3 regions of the Bradyrhizobium sp. STM 3566 genome follow, and region 1 is predicted to be linked to each of the others. Evidence: riboswitches for the same ligand, from Rfam matches in the RefSeq annotation. Region 1 holds a riboswitch; each other region holds the start of a gene.
The links. A riboswitch is a leader RNA that binds a small molecule or an ion and turns the genes downstream of it on or off. The one in region 1 is predicted to bind glycine.
Positions count from the first base shown of each region.

Region 2: it holds a riboswitch for glycine, as region 1 does, so the genes downstream of both, P6U27_RS13580 (D-amino acid dehydrogenase) here and P6U27_RS31220 (D-amino acid dehydrogenase) in region 1, are expected to answer to the same signal.
Region 3: it holds a riboswitch for glycine, as region 1 does, so the genes downstream of both, gcvT (glycine cleavage system aminomethyltransferase GcvT) here and P6U27_RS31220 (D-amino acid dehydrogenase) in region 1, are expected to answer to the same signal.

Region 1 is NZ_CP120692.1:6,551,201-6,558,564, forward strand. Features, by position in the region: gene P6U27_RS31205 (M20 aminoacylase family protein) at 1-621, opposite strand, end outside; gene P6U27_RS31210 (M24 family metallopeptidase) at 1,005-2,228, opposite strand; gene P6U27_RS31215 (D-aminoacyl-tRNA deacylase) at 2,314-3,252, opposite strand; glycine riboswitch at 4,054-4,153, shown strand; glycine riboswitch at 4,157-4,244, shown strand; gene P6U27_RS31220 (D-amino acid dehydrogenase) at 4,306-5,553, shown strand; partial or broken gene P6U27_RS31225 (IS3 family transposase) at 5,961-7,148, opposite strand.
Region 2 is NZ_CP120692.1:2,866,600-2,873,963, forward strand. Features, by position in the region: gene P6U27_RS13575 (ABC transporter permease) at 1-182, opposite strand, end outside; gene P6U27_RS13580 (D-amino acid dehydrogenase) at 361-1,662, opposite strand; glycine riboswitch at 1,731-1,843, opposite strand; glycine riboswitch at 1,847-1,951, opposite strand; gene P6U27_RS13585 (M20/M25/M40 family metallo-hydrolase) at 2,058-3,185, opposite strand; gene P6U27_RS13590 (ABC transporter substrate-binding protein) at 3,453-5,063, shown strand; gene P6U27_RS13595 (glycosyltransferase family 39 protein) at 5,290-6,876, shown strand; gene P6U27_RS13600 (hypothetical protein) at 6,886-7,026, opposite strand; gene P6U27_RS13605 (multidrug effflux MFS transporter) at 7,081-7,364, opposite strand, start outside.
Region 3 is NZ_CP120692.1:2,721,243-2,728,606, reverse strand. Features, by position in the region: gene P6U27_RS12885 (cyclic nucleotide-gated ion channel) at 1-1,048, opposite strand, end outside; gene alaS (alanine--tRNA ligase) at 1,055-3,736, opposite strand; glycine riboswitch at 3,957-4,045, shown strand; gene gcvT (glycine cleavage system aminomethyltransferase GcvT) at 4,191-5,336, shown strand; gene gcvH (glycine cleavage system protein GcvH) at 5,347-5,715, shown strand; gene gcvP (aminomethyl-transferring glycine dehydrogenase) at 5,870-7,364, shown strand, end outside.

The sequences.
Region 1 (7,364 bases):
GGTCTCATGCGGCTTGGCCGCATGGCCGCCCCGACCCTTCACGACAATGTCAAAATCGTCTTGCGAGGCCATGATCGGCCCATCGCAGATGCTGAACTTGCCGATCTCTGTGCCCGGCGCGTTGTGCATGCCAAAGACTTTGGAGATGCTGAAACGGTCCATGAATCCTTCCTGGACCATTTTCAGGCCGCCGGAGGGGAGTTCCACTTCTTCTGCCGGCTGAAAAATCAAGGCGACGCAGCCTTTGAAATTGCGCGTCCTGGCGAGATATTTCGCAGCGCCCAGCAACATGGCCGTATGACCATCATGCCCGCATGCGTGCATTTTACCCGGCGCTTTCGAGGACCACGGCTTGTTTGAGGCCTCAAGAATCGGCAGCGCATCCATGTCGGCCCTCAACCCGATCGTGGGGCCGTCTCCACCCTTTCCTTGAATCAATGCAACGATGCCGGTTTCCGCGATCCCCGTTTCGATGTGATTGATGCCGAACGAGGCGAGCTTCTCGGCAACGAACCTCGCGGTATTGTGTACTTGAAAGTCGAGCTCGGGATTTTCGTGAAGATAGCGGCGCCACGCGGTTACCTCTTGCTGTAAATTACGAAACTGATCAACACTATGCATGTCAGACCTTAAAATCCAAATCCATTGTCGATACAGCACCGCTCGAGCGTGCGGCGGAGTCTCGATGCGCACGCGTCAAGCGGCCCCGCGTAATTTTCGCTGCAGTCGCTCGCATTCTGACTTTTTTCAATGGAGTACACCGTAAGCAAAATGTAGAGATGTCATGGCAGGACGTCGCATCTGTTTGGCGCAAACCGTGTCGGCTTCTGCACTCTGCTCAAAAGCTTCAACTTGCCATAGTTTCTTAGGCCGGCTTGCTCGATATCCCACACTCTCGTGCGGCCATTGAGACACAGGCCTAAAACGCCAATGAGACGTCATGGACGCTTCAGGCTTACGGCGAGAGCTCGGCATGCCCTTTCTGCTACGTTCCGTCTTATTTGTTATATGGCTACCACCGGTATTTTTCGCGGAGCACGAGAAGTGAGCAACTGCGAGCCAGTTTCGGTCAGGACAACCACCTCTTCATGCAGCATCAGTTTCGGTGATCCGTCGAAATAGGAGGGATATGAGGTGCTCGGTTCAATATTAATGATCATGCCTGGTTTTAGTATCGTCCTATCGTCCGGTTGGACCGACGGTAACTCCGGCATCCATAAGCCCATGGAGTGTCCCATTCGGCCGATGTTGGTGGCCTTACCGCGATTGTTTGAGCCATTTAGTACGGCTGACATTGCGCTCCAGACGTCACAGATCGGAATGCCAGGTTTAGCAGCGGCAATTCCCGCTTCGGTGGCATCCCAAACGACCTGATAGGCATCCTCGGTGTGCGGATCAGGTGCACCGAAAGCAAAGTGTCGATCGAAATCGCTCCAATAAAAGTCGAACAGGCAGCCGGCATCAATAAACAGCACGTCTCCATCCGACAGAAATTTGTCGCTCGGGACACCATAAGGACGCGTATATCCCCCGCGGCCAGAAACACCCACTATTTTGCTTGTCTTCTCGACACCGCGACTGAAACATTCGAATTCGAACTGGCGACAGGCCTCGCGTTCCGTCATTCCAAGGCGCAGCTTTGTTGGCAGCGCTTCAAATGCGTCCGACACAAGGCCGCATACGGTTCGAATTCTGCCGACTTCTGCCGGAGACTTGATCATTCGCAAAGGGGTAAAAATCGGATCCGATGCGTCGACGAACGTTCGAGGCCTGATCGCATCCGCAACACGCAAGAAATCTCCTGCGGGGAAACCAAGCCTACTCTCCGCGCCAAGCTCTACGCCGATCCTAGCGTGCTCCGGCAGTAATTCACACACCGCTCGTGCAAGGGCGGACACACCCTCATCTTTCGGATTTGGGCTAGGCCAGCTCCGGCAATCTTTTACCCAGGTCGTTTCTTTATAAAACTGGTCGATTCCCTCTGGGACGATGGCAACGGGGTCAGCTGACGAAAGAATGAGAAGAAATCGTGGCCGGGTCGTCTGCTGCGGGGTCGTGCTAGGCTCACCAATGAAATACCGCAAATTGTGTTCGGACGTCGCCAGAAGCGCGTCAATGGCATGCTCTTTCATCAAACGCCGCGCGCGCTCGACGCGGCCCTCGTATTCGATCCGGGGAAACGGATCATACTGAATGGTCCTAATCGAACCAATCCCCATACCGTTCATCGCTCTTCTCCAGAGAAACACGTCAATCGCAGGACGACCAACAATTTTGATGCCGGTTCGACAGCAGATGGCCGCCTTCGCGCGCTCATTCTACAATATCCTTCGCAAGAGCCGCGCGCAGTTTTTTATGCGAAAGCATCGGAACACCGAGCTCCTCTGCGATCAGGCGAGCAACTCCCTTAAAAGGCGCCTTTAGCTTGTCGTGGTACACGATGCTTTGGATCCCACCTACAATGGAATGCACGCAAGCTCGCAGGTCGATCAAACGACTTTCCTGGTCATAGCCATGCGACACGAGCCAGTGGTTTGGTAGGATGTGACTAGCCGCGATCGGGGGTCGATCGCGCGACTGCAATACCGCATTCGTGAAGCTTGGCTCGAAGTGAACGCCTCCGATGCAGAGCACGGAGTGTACCGGTTCCTCAACACGATCGAAAATTCGCAGTAGCGATCGCGCCAGCACTCGAGCCGCAACAGGATTTGCCCAATCTTCGGGCGAGCTACCGATCTCGATATCGACAGCCGACGGTCGCAGGTCAGCGAGACGGGTCCCGGTATCACCAGCCTTGACGCCCGACCAATGAGTCGCTTCCAGGTAAGTCCGAAAGGAGTCAAGACCGGAAGTGACCCGCTCGGTTTCGATCGCTAGAAGAAGCCCCCGCGTAATCCGGGGGTCGACCGCGCTAAAGGTTCCCGTGCCCAGATCGCCAGTCGTTTGAACCGAGAAGATCGCGTTTGGCGCGTTGGCACCCTCGTGCCAATTCACGATACCAATAACGTTGGCATCACCGAAGCGTTCATTCAAGATTGGCGCGTAGCGCGCATAGTCGTTACTTACGACCTCGTTCGTGGCCACGATCGAAATTCTGGCGTCATGCAGGCCAGCGATTTCGAGGACGGAGTGCCCATCGACTTCGAAACTCGTTGGAACGAGAGCGCATTCGGCCTTGAGAGCATCCAGCACGTGCCCCGCGACGGGGTCTTTTTCCCGATCGACGCAGAAGACAAAGACGCCATGTCTCATCGAGACCCTCCGCCCAGTTCAAAGCCGATCGAGAGCACAGGACGTCTATCTTCAAATTGGCGCCGTCTTTTCGACTTTCTCGGAAAACACGATGCTCCCTGAACCGAAATCCGCGCTTGCACGGCGACGAGAGTGGGCGGGCGGGAGGAGATTAACTCAAGCCCGAATAGCGTCACAACCGCGCCCCTCGCGCACTGAGTTCTGTTACGGGCGAGCCTGTTTGACGGAGCAGCGAGCGGAACTCGCGCAAATTGAAGATCGCGGCAGCGGATCGCCGGACCATCAGCGAACTTAACCTGCCTGCGCGGCGAACGAGAGCAGCGAATCCTGCCGCCACAAGCCAGAGACGTCGACGCAAGCGATGTGAAGAGCCTCTCATCGAGCAGAGCGACCGCCTCAGGCGCGCAGTCCTCCATTTTGGCTCGACTTTGAAAGAGATGCATGCCAGGCACAGCTTCGTAGGGTCCTACACCACCGCTTATTTATTAGAGCGTCGCCACGCAAACATTGTGCGTTCTTTTGGGGATCCCGCAGTATTTCTGCGCTTGCCGCCGATAGCGCGCTGAAAACCAATGGGCGAAACCACTGGGATGTCCGGCGAATGCAATCATCAAAAAGCGAGATCAGCATAGTACCAGGCAACAGACCACCTGCTAATCTTGGTAGGGAGCTGGGGCAAACACCGAGTTGTTCGAGCTAGGGCAAAAATCGAGTTGTCGCTTACGCGTCCACTTTTTGGGTCCGACGATTCATCACGGCTTGACAGGTAGCGAGTACGTCTGAGAGTATTATCGTGTCTGATGATGGTGTGCGGGAGAGCGCGATAAGCCTGCAAAGGCGTATCACCGCCGACGGAGCAACTCCCCAAGGAAACTCTCAGGCCCAGGACCGTACACCGAGGACGATCTGGAGAGAGGTGCTGGTCAGCACCCACCGAAGGGGACCGTGATCCACGAGGATTGCGGACAAAGCTCTCAGGTGCAGGGACAGATTTGGGGACGGAGACATGGCGAAGCCATTCACCGTTCGTTGAATCCTGTCCTGGAGCACACGATGAGTACGATCGTCATTATAGGATCCGGTATCACCGGAGTTACAACTGCCTATGCCCTGGCCCGCCGCGGCTATTCGGTTACAGTCTTGGATCGCCAGCGCTATCCGGCGATGGACACTTCGTTTGCGAACGGCGGCCAATTGTCGGCGAGCAATGCCGAGGTGTGGAATAGCATCGCAACAATCGTTAAAGGCTTGAGGTGGATGCTGCGCAAAGACGCACCATTGTTGCTGAACCCAAGCCCCAGTTTTCACAAGTATACTTGGCTGGCAGAGTTCGTAGGCCAGATTCGAAACTACCGCCACAACACGATCGAAACGACGAAACTCGCGATAGCTGCTCGCAAGCATCTTTTTGAGCTAGCCGATCGGGAGAGCATCGATTTCGACTTGGAGCGGCGAGGAATTTTGCACGTTTACTCGAGCAAGCTCGACTTCGATGCGGCCTCTCGCGTGAATCAGTTGCTGCTCAAGGGCGGATTGGATCGCCGTCCCGTGACGCCCTCTGAAATGCTTACAATAGAGCCAGCTCTGCGCGATCAGTATTATGGCGGATTCTTTACCCCGTCTGACTCAACCGGCGACATTCACAAGTTTACGCGCGGCCTCGCTGCGGCTTGCGAGCGAGGGGGCGTACGCTTCGTCTTTGGTGCCGAGATCTGCGGCATGCGGTCCGATCGAGACGGCGTGGTCGTACACTGGAAACGAGGTTCGCTAAAGGAAGAACTCAAGGCCGAACGCGCAGTGGTTTGCGCGGGGGTCGGCAGCCGCCGCATTGGTTCAATGCTGGGGGACAACATAAACATTTATCCCGTCAAGGGCTACTCCATCACGGTAGAGCTGAGAGACGAAACGAGCCAAAAGGCTGCGCCCCGTGTCAGCCTGCTTGATGAGGCCACCAAGATCGTGACCAGCCGGTTAGGAGAAGATCGCTTCCGGGTCGCGGGGACCGCCGAGTTTAATGGCGAAAACCGCGACATCCGCTGGGACCGAATTAAGCCTCTGATACGGTGGGTAGAGCGATCGTTTCCGGATGTGTCTACCGCTCAAGTGGTGCCATGGGCGGGCTTGCGTCCTATGACACCTAGCATGATGCCGAGGGTTGGCCGAAGCAAACGCCCGAATGTTTTCTACAACACCGGCCATGGCCATCTCGGCTGGACATTATCCGCTGTCACAGCTGAAATGATCGCTGATGTCATTGCGACAGACCGCAGCAATACTCGGCTGAGCGCATCCGTGTCCTGATCCTGTTGAATGGGTCCTGGTTCATGCTCCCGCCGATATCGCGGCAGGAGCATGTCGCTTGTGATAGCGCGGAAGCGGGATTTGCAGTCGCCTTCGAAGGATGATGCGCCCGTCAGTCAGGGCGACTTGGTTCCGGCAATTCATTGTACAGGTAAGATCCTGCGGACCACTTGGCACGCTGTTTCCAAAGCCTTCGTATGACGCAGTTGTTGCGACCGTCCCGAATGGACACCGACCAGATGGGGCTGCATGAGCGACGTCGTTTCTTAGCAAGGCGCACGCGGTACACACCGTGAAGTGCCGTTTGCATTAGGGCAGGACGTAGCTTTGCGCGGCCCGAATCAGGCGCCAAAGCCGTTCGCGCCGCTCACCCAAGCGTAAAACCAACCTGAGCTGCCACTGAACTTTCATCCAGCGGCGGTTAGAGTCTCGGTGGTTTGTACGCCAAGTGGCGCGGGTGGAGCAACGGACGATCGGCGGAGCTGGTCGGGGTTGCGCAGCCGATCGTCCGTTGCGGTGAGGTGGGCGGCATAGGCCGCGGGGGTGAGGTATTTCAGCGACGAGTGAGGCCGACGGATATTGTAGTCGGCGACCGAACCCGCGATCTTGGCGCGGGCGTCGTCGAGATCGAAGAATAGGGTCTCATTGAGCAGTTCATCGCGCATCCGACCATTAAAACTCTCGATAAAAGCCGTTCTGCATCGGCTTTCCCGGCGCGATAAAGTGCCAAGCGATGGCTGTGTCCTTGCTCCAGGCGAGCATGGCGTTGCAGGTGAACTCGGTGCCATGGTCGGACACGATCATTCCTGGCTTTCCGCGTCGCTCGACGATTGCCGTCAGTTCGCGGGCCACGCGCCGTCCCGAGATCGACGTCTCTGGAATGGCGCCTAGGCATTCCTTGGTGACGTCGTCGACGATGTTGAGGATGCGGAAGCGCCGGCCGTTGGCGAACTGGTCGCGAACGAAGTCCAGCGACCAGCGGGCATTGGGCTTAGCCTCCACCAGGATCGGAGCCCGGGTCCCCACGGCCTTGCGGCGGGCTCGTCGCTTGCGGACGGTGAGCCCTTCTTCGCGATAAAGCCGGTAGATCCGGTTGATCCCCGACGGTTCGCCCTCCCGCCGCAGCAAGACGAATAGCCGGCGATAGCCGAAACGCCGCCGCTCGTTGGCGAGATCGCGCAATCGGCCACGCAGAACTGCGTCCGGCGGGCGGTTGGAGCGATAGCGGATCATCTTCCGATCCGCCCCCACAATCGAGCAGGCCCGCCGTTCCGACAGGCTCATGACGGCCTGCAGATGCGCGATCGCAGCGCGCTTGGCGGCGGGCCCTACCATTTTTTTGAAAGCAGCTCGCGGAGGGCGGCGGCGTCGAGCATCTGCTCGGCCAAAAGCTTCTTCAACTTCGCGTTCTCCTCTTCCAAGGCCCTCAGCCGCTTCGCCTCGGAAACGTCCATGCCGCCGAATTTGGCTTTCCAATTGTAGATCGTCGCTTCGGAGATCCCATGCTTGCGAGCCAGGTCAGCCGTCTTCGCTCCCGCCTCATGCTCCTTCAATATCGCGATAATCTGCTCTTCCGTGAACCTTGCTCGCTTCATCTGTCCGTCCTTCCTCGGGCCGGACTCTAACTCCTTCTGGAGGAAATACTCAGTGGCAGGTCAAACCGATCCAACGACACCTCCTTCCGAAACACCGAGATGCATAGCCAAGCTCAAGTCTCGTCGACTCCCAACCACTACGGAGCGACGGCAACTGCTGCGCGCGCAGCTGACGCTCATCTTAGAAAAGTCTGCGTCACGGGACGAGCGGCGTTT
Region 2 (7,364 bases), 3.7 Mb from region 1:
AGCGGCTCGTTGAGGCCGAGCGAGGCGCGGATGCGCTCGAGCCGTTCCGGCGTCGCGTTGTCGCCGGCGAGGATCGCGGCGGGATCGCCGGGCGTCAGCCGCAGCAGCAGGAACACGAACAGAGCGACGACGCCCATCACGGGCACCGCGGCCAGAACGCGGCGAATAAGATAACCCAGCATGCACCTATCTCCGGCTGCGGAACTTGTGGCGCCTCGAGGCACCCGGGAATTCTGTCGTGTCTATCATGCCTATCACTTGGACTGAAAAGGCTGCCCGGAGACGCCATCCTCTTGGGGCAAATTGTGTGCCAAGGGCTGCCCTGTAGCAAGAGGCCGGCATGTCCCCGGCATCGGCCACTCAGGATGCATGTCGCAGTTCATGCTCACCCCTAAGTGAAGGCACGGTCGGCGTCGCATTGAGCCCGCGCCAGCCGTCGATGGTCTGGGCAATCATCTGCGCCGTCGCCGCCGACAGAGTCCAGCCGAGATGGCCATGGCCGGTGTTGAAGAACACGCCCGGTATCCGTCCCGCGCGCACCACCGGCATCATGTTCGGCATCATCGGGCGCAGCCCGGCCCAGGGCACGACGCGCGACGTTTCGACGGCGGGGAAGTTGCTGCGCACCCAGTCGATCAGCGGCTGCACGCGGTCGGCGCGGATGTCGCGATTGAAATCGTTGAACTCGGCGGTGCCGGCGACGCGAAAGCGATCGGCCCCGAGCCGGCTGGTGACGATCTTGGCGGCCTCGTCGAGCAGGCTCACGGTCGGGGTGGCGTTGCGGCTCTCGGCGGTGTCGAGCTGCACGGTGATCGAGTAGCCTTTCACCGGATAGACGTTGACGCGCTCGTCGAGCAGGGCGGCGAAATGACGGCTCGCAACGCCCGCGCAGACCACGACGCCGTCCGCCTTCAGCATGCCGCGTTGAAACGCGTCAGCATCGCTCGTCGCGAGATCGGCCCAGCCGATGACAAAGCCGCTGCCGGTCCGTGCGATCGAATCGATGTTGGCCTCATGAATGAAGGTCGCACCACGCCGCTTGCAGGCTTCCGCCAGCCCGCGGGTGAACTTGTGGATATCGCCGGTCGCATCCGACGGCGTGAAGAAGCCGCCATAATAGTCCTTCCGCAGTGTCGGCTCGATCGCGCGGATTTCCTCCGGCGTCACCGGGCGGCGGTCGAGGCCACCTTCCTGCAGTAGCGCATTGACGCGCAGACCGGATTCAAAGCCGGCCTTGTCACGATAGATGTGGAGGATGCCGCGGCGCTCGAGATCGAAGTCGATGCCTTCGCGCGCAGCAATGTCGAACAGATGCCTGCGCGCTTCGATCGCCAGCCGCGTGGTCTCGATGGTGTTGGCGCGGTAGTTGCCGATATTGGCGACGAACTCGCTCATCCACGAATATTTGTGCCAGTTCGGCCGCGGATTCATCAGCAGCGGCGCATCGCGCCGGAACATCCAGCGCAGGCCCTTCAGGATCGTCGCGGTAGAGTTCCACACCTCGGCATTGCTGGCGGAGAGCTGTCCGCCGTTCGCAAACGAGGTTTCCATTGCGGCATAGCGGTGCTTGTCGAGCACCGTCACCTTGTAACCGCGTTCCAGCAGGGCATAGGCGGTCGTTACGCCGGTGATGCCGGCGCCGATGATGGCGATATGAGTCATGATGAAGTCGGGGCTCCCGTGAGTTAGAGATGGCTGACCGCCGGCTCGAAAGCCGTTGGCGGCGCCCCATCTGTCACGGTTACCTGAGAGCTTGATCCGGCGCGGACCTCGGAAGGTCAGCCTCGGACTATCCCCTTCGGTGGACGTCACGATGATCAAATCGTGCCGTCTCTCTCCAGATCGTCCTGTCGATACAGTCCTTTTGCCTGAGAGTTTCCGGGGCGGTTGCTCCGTCGGCGCCGTAACGAAAGCAGCATGCCTTCGTTGCGATCTCTCCCGCATCGTCGCGTGCACAAGCCGAGCAGTACGATACGCCTCATTTTTGGACAAGGCTAAATTTCGACCCCGATTGCCAATGCATTGTGCAGTGCGAAGCCTGCGTCGTCGCTGCGCCGTTACTCCAACGTCGCCAGCAATCCCGCCATCAAGCGTCCCCGCTCGACCAGGCTATCGACCTCGATGAACTCCTCGAGCGTGTGGCCGTTGCCGCCGCGGACGCCGAGGCCGTCGAGCGTTGGGATTCCCATCGCGCCGGTGAAGTTGCCGTCGGAGCCGCCGCCGGAGCTTGCATGCGGTAATTCCGCGCCGAGGGATTTGGCGATGCGCGCCTTTTCGTACAGCGCCATGGTGCCGGCATCCGGCTCCCAGACCGGCCGCGTCACGCCGCGGGTCACCTTGAACGTGACGTCGTTGTTGGTGCCCGACAGCGCCAGCATCCGCTCGACGCCGCGGTCGAGATCGGCCTGACGCTTGGCCATCGACAGCGCTTCGCCGGTGGCTGTCGTGGCAACGCAATTGACCCATTGTCCGCCGTGGACAACGCCGACCGAGAAGGTGCAATCCTCCGTCGTCATCGCGTCGATCGCGAGGATCTGCCGCGCCATCTCGCGGATCGCCGAACGTCCCGACGACAGCGTCGCGCCGGCGTGGCTCGGCCGTCCCGTCGCTTCGAGATTGAAGCGTGCGATGGCGTAACGTCCGGTGGTGACGCCGTTGTCGGCGCGGCCGGGCTCCGGCACCAGCACGTATTTGTTGCGTGCGGCTTCGGCCTCGATGATGTCGCGCGTGGAGGGCGTGCCGACTTCCTCATCCGGCGTGAACAGCACGGTGATCGGCAGCGGCGTCGTGAACGAGGCGCGCGCCAGCTGGCGGATTGCTTCCAGCGAGAGATAGTTGCCGCCCTTCATGTCGTAGATGCCGGGGCCGTAGCATTTGTTGCCCTCGCGCCGCCATTTCAGCTTCTCGATGGTGCCGATGGGGTGAACGGTATCCATGTGTCCGGCGATCAGGATTCCCGGCTCGCCCTGCTTCGGATGGGGAAAGCGCGCGCGGATGACGCCGCCAAAGCCCTGGCGGCCGGCGATGCGCTCGATGGTCGCACCCATGATCGCCATATCCCGCGCTGCGATATCGAGCATGCGGTTAACGGCACCCGCGTCCCAGGTCGGACTCTCGCATTCCACCCAGGTGCGCAGGCCCTCGAGCATGGCCTCGGAATCGAGGGGAAGATTGGCTGGATTCATCTCAATGTCTCTCAAGCTGCGAAGATGGAACGCGCATTGCATCGGCGCGGGGCAGGACAGCGGAGAGCGTTGTAGAGCTAAACTGATCTTTGTGGAGCCCGTGCGCGCGCCGCGAGGGCTTGCGACGAAACCGGATTGACGCGCTCAACACTGTCTGCAAGTCTCGAAAAGATAAAGGCATTGCATGAGGTTAGTTCGCTCAACGAACGAACCGCATGCTCAACCAATAACCTGCCTTTGAACAGTTTCACGTCAGGAGAACCCTCTATGTTCCACTTCACGCGCCGGGGGCCTCGCGCATTCGCCTCCAAACTTGCGCTGACGGTCGTCGCGCTTTCGACCGCGCTGGCTTCGCCAGTGCTGGCGGCCGGCAAGACCCTCACGGCGGTGATGCATTCGGATCTGCGCATCATCGACCCGATCTTCACCACGGCCTACATCACGCGTGACCATGGCTACATGGTCTACGACACGCTGGTCGCTCCGGATTCGAATTTCAAGATCCAGCCGCAGATGGCGGACTGGAAGATCTCCGATGACAAGCTCACCTACACCTTCACCCTGCGCGATGGCCTGAAGTGGCATGACGGTGCGCCGGTGACGGCGGAGGACTGCGTCGCCTCGCTGAAGCGCTGGGCTGCGGTCGACGGCATGGGCCAGAAGCTCATGGACTTCACCGCGAGCCTCGAGGCGACCGACGCCAAGACCATCACGCTGAAGCTGAAGGAACCCTACGGCCTCGTCCTCGACTCCATCGGCAAGCCGTCCTCGCGCGTCGCCTTCATGATGCCGAAGCGTCTCGCCGAGACGCCGCCGGACAAGCAGATTCCCGAGCAGATCGGCTCGGGTCCCTTCAAGTTCGTGCAGGGCGAATTCCAGCCCGGCGTGAAGGCGGTCTATGTCAAGAACACCGACTACGTGCCGCGCAAGGAGCCGGCGAGCTGGACCTCCGGCGGCAAGGTGGTGAAGGTGGACCGCGTCGAGTGGATCACCATGCCGGACTCGCAGACCGCGGTGAACGCGCTGCAGTCGGGCGACATCGATTTCATGGAAAATCTGCCATACGACATGCTGCCGGTGCTGGAAGCGAACAAGGAGCTCACGATCGAGGTCTCCAATAAGTTCGGTTTCCAGACCCTCGGCCGCATGAACTTCCTCTATCCGCCGTTCGACAACGTGAAGGTGCGCCGCGCTGCCTTGCTGGCGATGAACCAGAAGGACGTTCTCGACGCGCTGGTCGGAAACCCGAAATATCAGAAGATCTGTGGTGCCTTCTTCGTGTGCGACACGCCGCTCGCAACCGAGGTCGGTGCCGAGACCCTCGTGAAGGGCAACGGCATGGCCGAAGCGAAGAAGGCGCTCGCCGAATCCGGCTATGACGGCACGCCGGTCGTGATCATGGCACCTGGCGACGTCACGACGCTGAAGGCACAGCCGATCGTTGCGGCCCAGCTGCTGCGCGAGGCCGGCTTCAAGGTCGACCTGCAGGCGACCGATTGGCAGACCGTGGTGAGCCGTCGCGCCAGCCAGAAGCCGCCGAAGGAGGGCGGCTGGAACATGTTCTTCACCAACTGGGTCGCGGCCGACGTCTCCAACCCGATCGCCAATCTCTCGATCGGCGGCCAGGGCAAGAAGGGCGGCTGGTTCGGCTGGGCGGAGGATGCCAAGATCGAGCAGCTCAAGGATGCGTTCGTCCGCGCAGCCTCGCTCGACGAGCAGAAGAAGATCGCGGCCGACATCCAGAAGGAAGCCTATGAGCAGGTGATCTACATCCCGCTCGGGCAGTACCTGCTGCCGAGCGGCTGGCGCAAATCGCTGACCGGCGTGCTCGACGGTCCGGCGACGCCGCTGTTCTGGAACATCGACAAGTCGGAATAGGGCGAGAACCCCTCTCGCGGCCTTCGGCCGGACCCTCGCACGGCGCCGCTGTCATCAGCGGCGCCGTTGCCGTTTGATGGCCTTGCGCTGGTTCAGAGGCGGCGCCCTTTAACTTTTTCAATTGCTAATCGTTGCTATTTGTTTCCAAGCTGAAATAGATGCTGCGTCTTCGCGTATCATTTTTTCAGATTTGCTTCCCGTGCCGATCGATTTTGCATTCCAGGCGATGGCCGAACGGTCCGACCGCGCGCCGGCGCCCTGGCGCCGGCCCTTCCTGCGCTGGCTCGATGCCGTCGAGGGTGGCTGGGCCGTGCCGCTTCTCATCGCCTGCTTTGTCGTGGTCTGGACCCTCTATCTCGCTATCGCCTATGCCGGCGGCGGCCTTCATCCCGATACGCTCGAAGCCTGGACGCTGGGCCGGAATTTCGCCTTCGGCTATCACAAGCATCCACCGTTGATGGGGTGGGTGACGGCGGCGTGGACCTCGGTGTTTCCGCTCAGCGACTGGTCGTTGCAATTGATGGCGATGGCCAATGCCGGGCTCGCGCTGTTCTTCGTCGATCTGATCTCGCGGCAGTTCGTGACCGGACACAAGCGCATCCTGGTGCTCCTGCTCCTGATGCTGACGCCGGCCTACCAATTTCATGCCCAGCGCTTCAATGCCAATTCGGTGCTGCTGGCGACCTGGCCGCTGGCGACCTGGTGCTTTCTGCGCGCGTTCGAGACGCGCGCTTGGCCGTGGGCGATCGCGGCGGGATGCACGACCGCGCTGGCGATGGTCGGCAAATATTATTCGATCTTTCTCGTCGTGAGCTTCGCGTTTGCCGCGCTGGCGCACCCGGCGCGGCGCGCCTATTTCAGCTCCGCTTCGCCATGGATCTCGGTCGTCGTCGGGCTCGCGGCGCTGTCGCCCCACCTCTACTGGCTCGCGACCACGGGCGCGTCGACCTTCACCTACGCACTGGCGCATGCCAGCGGCAACGTCTCGAGCTCACTCGGCGAGGCGAGAAACTTTGTGCTGGGGTTGGCCGCCGCGATGAGCCTATCGGCCTTGCTCTGGGTGCTGATCGCGGGAACGCGCTTGAAGCAGTTTCCGGCCGACTTCGCGGCCATGAGCCCGGGCCTGCGGTTACTGTTCTACGTCACGATCGGTACGATCGTGCTGCCGGTGCTGACGTCGCTTGTGTGGGGCACCGATCTGCCGTCGCTGTGGGCCTTGCAGGGGCTATTCCTGTTCGCCGTTCTCGTGGTCTGCGGCACGAGCTATCCGATCGAGCGTTTCCACACCGTGAACCTCACGGTGATCGTTGCCGGCGCTGCGCTTGCCGCCGTCCTGATCGCGGCGCCGATCCATGCCAGCAACAAGCACGGCTATGAAGAGGGACGGAGCTTTTACGCGCAGGCGGCCGGCGAGTTGACGCGCGAGTGGCGCGAGCAGACCGGTGAGCCGCTGAGTGCGGTCAGCGGCGACGACGCGCTTGCCTTCGCGACGGCGTTCTACAGTCCCGACCATCCGCATTACGCGCGGCCGTTCGAGTACCAATACACTTGGGGTCTGCCGCACCAGACGACGCTGGACCGCGGCTGGGCCGCACTCTGTTTTCGCGGGCAGGAATATTGTAGCCGCTGGATGGAATGGGTGTCCGCCCGCGGTGGACATTTCGTCAGGCGCGAGTTCACCGTGCGCGCTTCCCTGTGGGGCCAGCCTGGTTTGTCTCGGGACGTGATCGTGCTGATGGCGCTGCCGCAGGGAAGCCCGGTGCCGGCCAGCGCTGCGGATGATTTCAGCGCCAGCCGGCGGGGCACCGAATAGGCGGCGTGCTCAGCAGTGGCTGTCGCGCACCTGCTCGAGCCCCTCGCTCGCAAGCGGCGTGGTGAACGCGGCCCGCTCAGCGCGCGGTTCGGAACGTTCCGTCTTCTGCCGTTCTACCTCGCCGCGCTCTTCGCGGTGTTCCAGTTCCATTGCAGCATCCTCTGGAATTGCTGCAGGACAACATCGAGGCCGCCGCGTGGTTCCTCAGCCGACCGGACGATGATGCGGCCTGAACAACCGGCCCTTCTCGACCACCAGCACGATCGCGAGCGCAGCGAGGGTCGACAGGAAGAAGCCGACCGAGAAGGGCAGCAGCGTGCCGTCGAAGCTCTGCCCGATCGCCATGCCGACCACGATTCCGATCAGCGTCGTGATCGAGCCGTAAAGCGAGGAGGCGGTGCCGGCGATGTGTCCCTGCGGCTCCATCGCGAGCGCGGTGAAGTTGGCGACCATCATGCCGAACGAGAACATCATCAAAGCGGAGAGCG
Region 3 (7,364 bases), 3.8 Mb from region 1:
TTACCGTGCCGCTGCGTTTGGTTTTGTGCAGCAGCGCGATCTCGCCGAAGAAGGTGCCGTCGGATAGCCGCACATGCTGGCTCGGCAGCGCGATCTCGACCTCGCCGGCGGTAATGAAATACATCGACGACGCCGGATCGCCCCGTCGCACCAGAATCTCGCCCTGCTCGATGGTGCGCGCCCGCAAGAGCCGCATGATGTCGGCGATCTCCGCGGCCGCCAGATGCGAGAACAGCGGCACCCGCGCCAGCATGCCCCAGGTGACGACGAAATCGCGCCGCTTCACCTCTTCCGCGAATGCGGTCGAGATGATCGCGACCGGCAGCGCGATCATGGCGAAGCCCGAGATGATGGCGAAGGTGGAGATGAACTTGCCGAGCGGCGTCAGCGGCACGACGTCGCCGTAGCCGACGGTGCCGAGCGTTACGATCGCCCACCACATCGCCTGCGGGATGGTGCCGAGCTTGTCCGGCTGCACGTCGCGCTCGATGGCATAGAGCAGCGAGGCGAAGGTCAGCACCGCGCCGATCAGGATGACGATGCAGCCGATCAGCGCCCGCCGCTCGGCATGCACCGCGGCGAGCAGCGAGCGCATCGCCGGCGAATAACGGATCAGCTTGAAGAACGGCAGCACGCCGAGGGCTGCCAGCGTCGCGTGCCGGCCGGTCGCGAGCACGATTGCCGCTGGCAGGAACGCCATGAGATCGATGATGCCGAGCGCAGAAAAGGCATAGCCCAGCCGGTCCGACAGCGCCGATCCTCTGCCTTGGGTATGCCCCGCCACCGTCCACAACCGCGCCGCATATTCCAGCGCGAACACGAGCACGGACAGGATGGAGATGCCTGCGAACAGCGCGCCAAACCGGGCGTCGAGCTCCGGCACCGAGGCGAGGATCATCGCGGCTACATTGAGCACGACCACGCCGATGATCAGCTGGATGAAGCGCGACCCGACCGAATAGGCCAGCGGATCGTGCTCCAGCAATTCGTAGAGGCGATCCCGTAAGTTCGGATCGCGAAGCCCACGTCCTCGCGGAACGGTGGACATGAGGCTTTAAGCGCCCGCCATCGCTTTTTCGATCGCCGACAGCGCCGCGGCCGCCTTGGCCCCATCGGGGCCGCCGGCCTGGGCCATGTCGGGCCGGCCGCCGCCGCCCTTGCCGCCGAGCGCTTCGGACGCGATGCGCACGAGGTTCACGGCGTTGAAGCGCGCGGTGAGGTCTTGCGTGACGCCGACCACGACACCGGCCTTGCCGTCCTCGGTGACGCCGACGATGGCGACGACCCCCGAGCCGAGCTGCTTCTTGCCGTCATCGGCAAGGCTCTTGAGATCCTTCATCTCGATGCCCTCGACGGCGCGCGCCATCAGCTTGACCTCGCCGACCTCGCGCACGCTCGCGGCAGCGCCATTGCTGCCGGCGGCAGCGCCACCGCCCATCGCCAGCTTCTTGCGTGCGTCGGAGAGCTCGCGCTCCAGCTTCTTGCGCTCCTCCATCAGCGCGGCGATGCGCGCCGGCACGTCGTCGAGGGAGGTGCGCAGCTCGTTCGCCGCGGTCTTCGCCAGCGCCATGGTCTCGTTGGCGTGCCTGCGCGCATAATTGCCGGTCAGCGCCTCGATGCGGCGCACGCCGGAGGCGACCGCGCTCTCGCTGGTCAGCGTGATCAGGCCGATGTCGCCGGTGCGCCTCACATGGGTGCCGCCGCAGAGCTCGACCGACCAGCCGAGCGCGTTGGCGCCGCGCTCGCGCGCGGTCTTGCCCATCGAGACGACGCGGACCTCGTCACCATACTTTTCGCCGAACAGCGCGCGCGCTCCCGCCTCCCGCGCCTCGTCGACGCCCATCACGCGAGTGGTGACCTCGTCGTTCTCCAGCACCACGTCATTGGCGATATCCTCGACGCGAGCGAGCTCCTCGGCCGTGATCGGCTTCGGATGCACGAAGTCGAAGCGCAGCCGGTCGGGTGCGACCAGCGAGCCGCGCTGGGCGATGTGGTCGCCGAGCACCTGGCGCAGCGCCTCGTGGATCAGATGCGTCGCCGAGTGATGCGCGCGGATCGAGGAGCGGCGCGAATGATCGACCTCGAGCTGCAGCGCAGCGCCGAGCTTCAGCTCTCCACTCTCGACCGCGCCGATGTGAACGAAGAGATCGCCGAGCTTCTTCTGCGTGTCGGTGACGCGGAATTTGAGGCCGCCCTCCCCCGTCAGCACGCCGGTGTCGCCGACCTGACCACCGGACTCCGCATAGAACGGCGTCTGGTTGAGCACGATCGAACCCGTCTCGCCGGCTTTGATGCTGGCAACTTCCTGGCCGTCCTTGACCAGGGCGGAGACGACGCCCTCGGCGCTCTCGGTCTCGTAGCCCAGAAATTCGGTGGCGCCGAGCTTCTCACGCAGCGGGAACCAGATTGCCTCGGAAGCCGCTTCACCAGACCCCTTCCAGGACTCGCGCGCCTTGGCCTTCTGGCGCTCCATGGCGTCGTTGAACGAAGCCTGGTCGACGCCGATGCCGCGCGACTTCAGCGCGTCCTGCGTCAGATCGAGCGGGAAGCCATAGGTGTCGTACAGCGTGAAGGCGACGTCGCCGTCGAACATGTCGCCCTTTTTCAGACCTGCGCTCTTCTCATCGAGGATGGCCAAGCCGCGCGACAGCGTCTTGCGGAAGCGCGTCTCTTCCAGCCGCAGCGTTTCCTCGATCAGCTTCTCCGCGCGCATCAGCTCGGGGTAAGCCTGGCCCATCTCGCGCACCAGCGCCCAGACCAGCCGGTGCATCAAGGGCTCTTTCGCACCCAGCAGCTGCGCATGGCGCATCGCCCGCCGCATGATCCGGCGCAGCACGTAGCCGCGGCCCTCGTTCGAAGGCAGCACGCCGTCGGAGACGAGGAAGGCCGAGGAGCGCAAGTGGTCGGCGATGACGCGGAACGAGGCCGCATTCTGCTCGGTCGGTCCGCTGCCCAGCGCGGACGCGGTCGCGTCGATCAGGTTACGGAACAGGTCGGTCTCGAACACGCTCTCGACGCCCTGGAGGATGCAGGCCATGCGCTCCAGGCCCATGCCGGTGTCGATCGAGGGACGCGGCAGATCCACGCGCTCCTCCTTCGTCACCTGCTCGTATTGCATGAACACGAGATTCCAGAATTCGAGGAAGCGATCGCCGTCCTCCTCCGGCGAGCCCGGAGGCCCGCCCCAGATGTGCTCGCCGCGGTCGATGAAGATCTCCGAGCAAGGGCCGCACGGCCCGGTGTCGCCCATCGCCCAGAAATTGTCCGAAGTCGGGATACGGATGATGCGGTCGTCGGCGAAGCCCGCGATCTTCTTCCACAGGCCCGCCGCCTCATCGTCGGTGTGATAGACCGTGACGAGCAGCTTGTCCTTCTTCAGCCCGAACTCGGAGGTGATCAGCTTCCAGGCGAGCTCGATCGCGCGCTCCTTGAAATAGTCGCCGAACGAGAAATTGCCGAGCATCTCGAAGAAGGTGAGATGGCGCGCGGTGTAGCCGACATTGTCGAGGTCGTTGTGCTTGCCGCCGGCGCGCACGCATTTCTGCGAGGTGGTGGCGCGCTGATAGGGGCGCTTCTCGACGCCGGTGAAGACGTTCTTGAACTGCACCATGCCGGCATTGGTGAACATCAAGGTCGGGTCGTTGCGCGGCACGAGTGGCGAGGACGGCACGACCTCGTGGCCGTTCTCGGCAAAGAAGTTCAGAAAGGTCGACCTGATCTCGTTGACGCCGCTCATGTTCATCCAATCGGGTATGCTTGGGCCCGCTGCCGCCGTCCAAACCGGAAATTAAGGCTGATATCTGCGGGCCAAAGCGCTTTTAGACAAGGCCAGCTTCGCTGTCCAGAAACTGTGCAAGGAGATCAGAGGGTTGCCGCAGGCGCGCAATCCCGTTGAAAGGCACAGAAGTCGCGTTGACAGGCTTGGCCGGCCTGTGGTCTCTACCCATCTGTATCGTACGGCCACGTCGGGAGAGACCGGCACTGGTGCCGGCGCCGAAGGAGCAACCGCCCCGGAAACTCTCAGGCAAAAGGACCGCGTGGCTTTGACAGCATCTGGAAAGAGGCGCCGACGGGCATAAGACCCGGACTGCGTCCGCCGACGGGATAATACTCTCAGGCACAGCGACAGATGGGGCTTCGACCGGTGTCCATCGGGGAATCCTCCCCGGGAACCGCCGAGGGCCCCTTAGATGCTAGCGAATAACCAAGACTCCCTGAAACGTACACCCCTCCACAGCCTCCATGTGTCCCTGGGCGGCAAGATGGTGCCGTTCGCGGGCTATGACATGCCCGTGCAGTACCCCGCGGGCGTCCTGAAGGAGCACCTTCATACCCGGGCCTCCGCCGGCCTGTTCGACGTCTCCCATATGGGCCAGATCGCGCTCCGGCCGAAATCCGGGAGGATCGAGGACGCCGCCCGCGCGCTGGAGCGGCTGGTGCCGCAGGATATCGTGGCGATCGCCGCGGGGCGGCAGCGCTATGCCCAGTTCACCAATGACGATGGCGGCATTCTCGACGACCTCATGGTCGCCAATTTCGGCGATCACCTGTTCCTGGTCGTCAACGCCGCCTGCAAGGCTGAGGACGAGGCGCATCTGCGCGCGAATCTCTCTGGCGACTGCATCATCGATTCGCTGGAAGGCCGCGCGCTGATCGCGCTGCAGGGCCCGAAGGCGGAAACGGTGCTGGCGAAATTCTGTGCAGAGGCCCCGGCGATGAAGTTCATGGACGCCGGTCCGCATGAGGTTGCCGGCATCAAGTGCTTCGTCTCGCGTTCCGGCTACACCGGCGAGGACGGTTTTGAGATCTCGGTTCCCGCCGCCGATGCCGAACGCCTCGCCAAGATGCTGCTGGATAATCCGGACGTGCTGCCGATCGGCCTGGGCGCCCGCGACAGCCTGCGGCTGGAAGCCGGGCTCTGCCTGTACGGCCACGACATCGACACCGCGACCACGCCGGTCGAAGCCGCGCTGGAATGGTCGGTACAGAAGAGCCGCCGCAGCGGCGGGACGCGCGCCGGCGGTTTTCCCGGCGCAGAGAAGATCCTCGCCCATTTCGATGGCGGCGCGCCCCGCCGCCGCGTCGGACTGCTCGCCCTGGGCCGCGCGCCGGTGCGCGAGGGCGCGCTACTTTTTGCCGACGCTGCGGGCGGCGAGCCCATCGGACAAGTCACCTCGGGCGGTTTCGGCCCGAGCCTGAGCGCGCCGGTCGCGATGGGCTACGTGCCTGCGAGCCTCGCCGCGCTCGGCACAAAACTCTTCGCCGAGGTGCGCGGTCAGCGACTGCCGCTCGCAGTCGCCGCCATGCCTTTCGTGAAAAACACCTACAAACGCTGAGGACGAGACAATGACCACGACGCTGTACACCTCCGACCACGAATGGCTCGCCATCGACGGCGATACCGCCACGGTCGGCATCACCGATTACGCGCAGCAGCAGCTCGGCGACGTCGTGTTCGTCGAACTGCCCAAGGTCGGCCGCGCGCTGAAGAAGGCCGAAGCCGCCGCCGTCGTGGAATCGGTCAAGGCCGCCTCCGACGTCTACGCACCTGTTACCGGCGAAGTGCTCGAGACCAACGAGGCGCTGGCCGCCGAACCGGCGCTGGTGAACTCGGACGCGCAAGGCGCGGCCTGGTTCTTCAAGATCAGGATCGCCGACAAAAGCGAGCTCGGCGGCCTCATGGATGAAGCCGCCTACAAGGCGCATACGGCGTGAGATGACGAGAACTCTAACCTCATTCTCAGTGTCATCACCCGCGAAGGCGGGTGATCCAGTACGCCGCGGCCCATCGGCCCTAGCCGAAACGCCTGCGTTTACTGGATGCCCCGCCTTGGCGGGGCATGACAGCAACTCCTAGCGAGGACCCATGATGACCGCGCACCGCAAATCCAATGGCGACACCGCCGCCAGTTTCGTTCGCCGCCACATCGGCCCCTCAGTGCGCGATGTCACCGCAATGCTCGAAACGGTCGGCGCCAAGAGCGTCGATGCGCTGATGGCGGAGACGCTGCCGGCCTCGATCCGGCAGGCATCGCCGCTCGATCTCGGCAAGCCGCTCAGCGAAACCGAGGCGATCGCGCATATGGCCGAGCTCGCAGCCCAGAACCAGGTCTTCACCTCGCTGATCGGCCAGGGCTATTCCGGCACCATCCTGCCTGCGGTGATCCAGCGCAACATCCTGGAGAACCCGGCCTGGTACACGGCCTATACGCCCTACCAGCCCGAGATCAGCCAGGGCCGGCTGGAGGCGCTGTTCAACTTCCAGACCATGATCTGCGACCTCACCGGGCTCGACGTCGCCAACGCCTCGCTGCTCGATGAAGCGACCGCGGCGGCCGAGGCGATGGCGCTCGCTGAGCGGCACTCGCAGGTGAAGGCAAAAGCTTTCTTCGTCGACAAGGACGTGCATCCGCAGACGCTGGCGGTGATGCGCACCCGCGCCGAGCCGCTCGGCTGGAATCTGGTGGTCGGTGATCCCCTCACCGATCTCGACAAATCAGACGTGCTCGGCGCGCTGCTGCAATATCCGGGTTCTTCCGGCGCGTTGCGCGACCTCAGGCCCGCGATCGCGTCGTTGAAGGCCAGGGGCGCGCTCGCGATCGTTGCCGCCGACCTGCTGGCACTGACGCTGCTCGCCTCGCCCGGCGAGCTCGGTGCCGACATCGCGATCGGCTCTGCCCAGCGCTTTGGCGTGCCGATGGGTTATGGCGGGCCGCACGCGGCATATATGGCGGTGCGCGATGCGCTGAAGCGCTCGCTGCCCGGCCGTATCGTCGGCCTCTCCGTGGATTCGCGCGGGGCACCTGCCTATCGTCTCGCGCTGCAGACCCGCGAGCAGCACATCCGCCGCGAGAAGGCGACCTCCAACATCTGCACCGCGCAGGTGCTGCTGGCCGTCATCGCTTCGATGTATGCGGTCTATCACGGCCCCGAAGGCTTGATGCAGATCGCCCGCAACGTGCATCGCCGCACCGCCGTGCTCGCGGCCGGCCTGCGCAAGCTCGGCTTCGCGCCGCAATCCGACAGCTTCTTCGATACGGTGATGGTCGATGCCGGCGGCAAGCGCGACGAGATCATCGCGCGCGCGACCGCCGAGAAGATCAATCTCGGCCTCGGCCATGGCACCTTGCGCATCGCCCTCGACGAGACCACGACGCCCGCGACCGTGGAAGCAGTCTGGCGCGCTTTCGGCGGCACGCTCGCCTATGCCGAGATCGATGCAGCGACGCGCGAGGCGCTGCCGGACGGCTTGAAGCGCACGACCGCGTTCCTCACCCATCCCGTCTTCCACGCGCATCGCTCGGAGACCGAGATGCTGCGCTACATGCGCAAGCTCAGTGACCGCGACCTCGCGCTCGACCGCG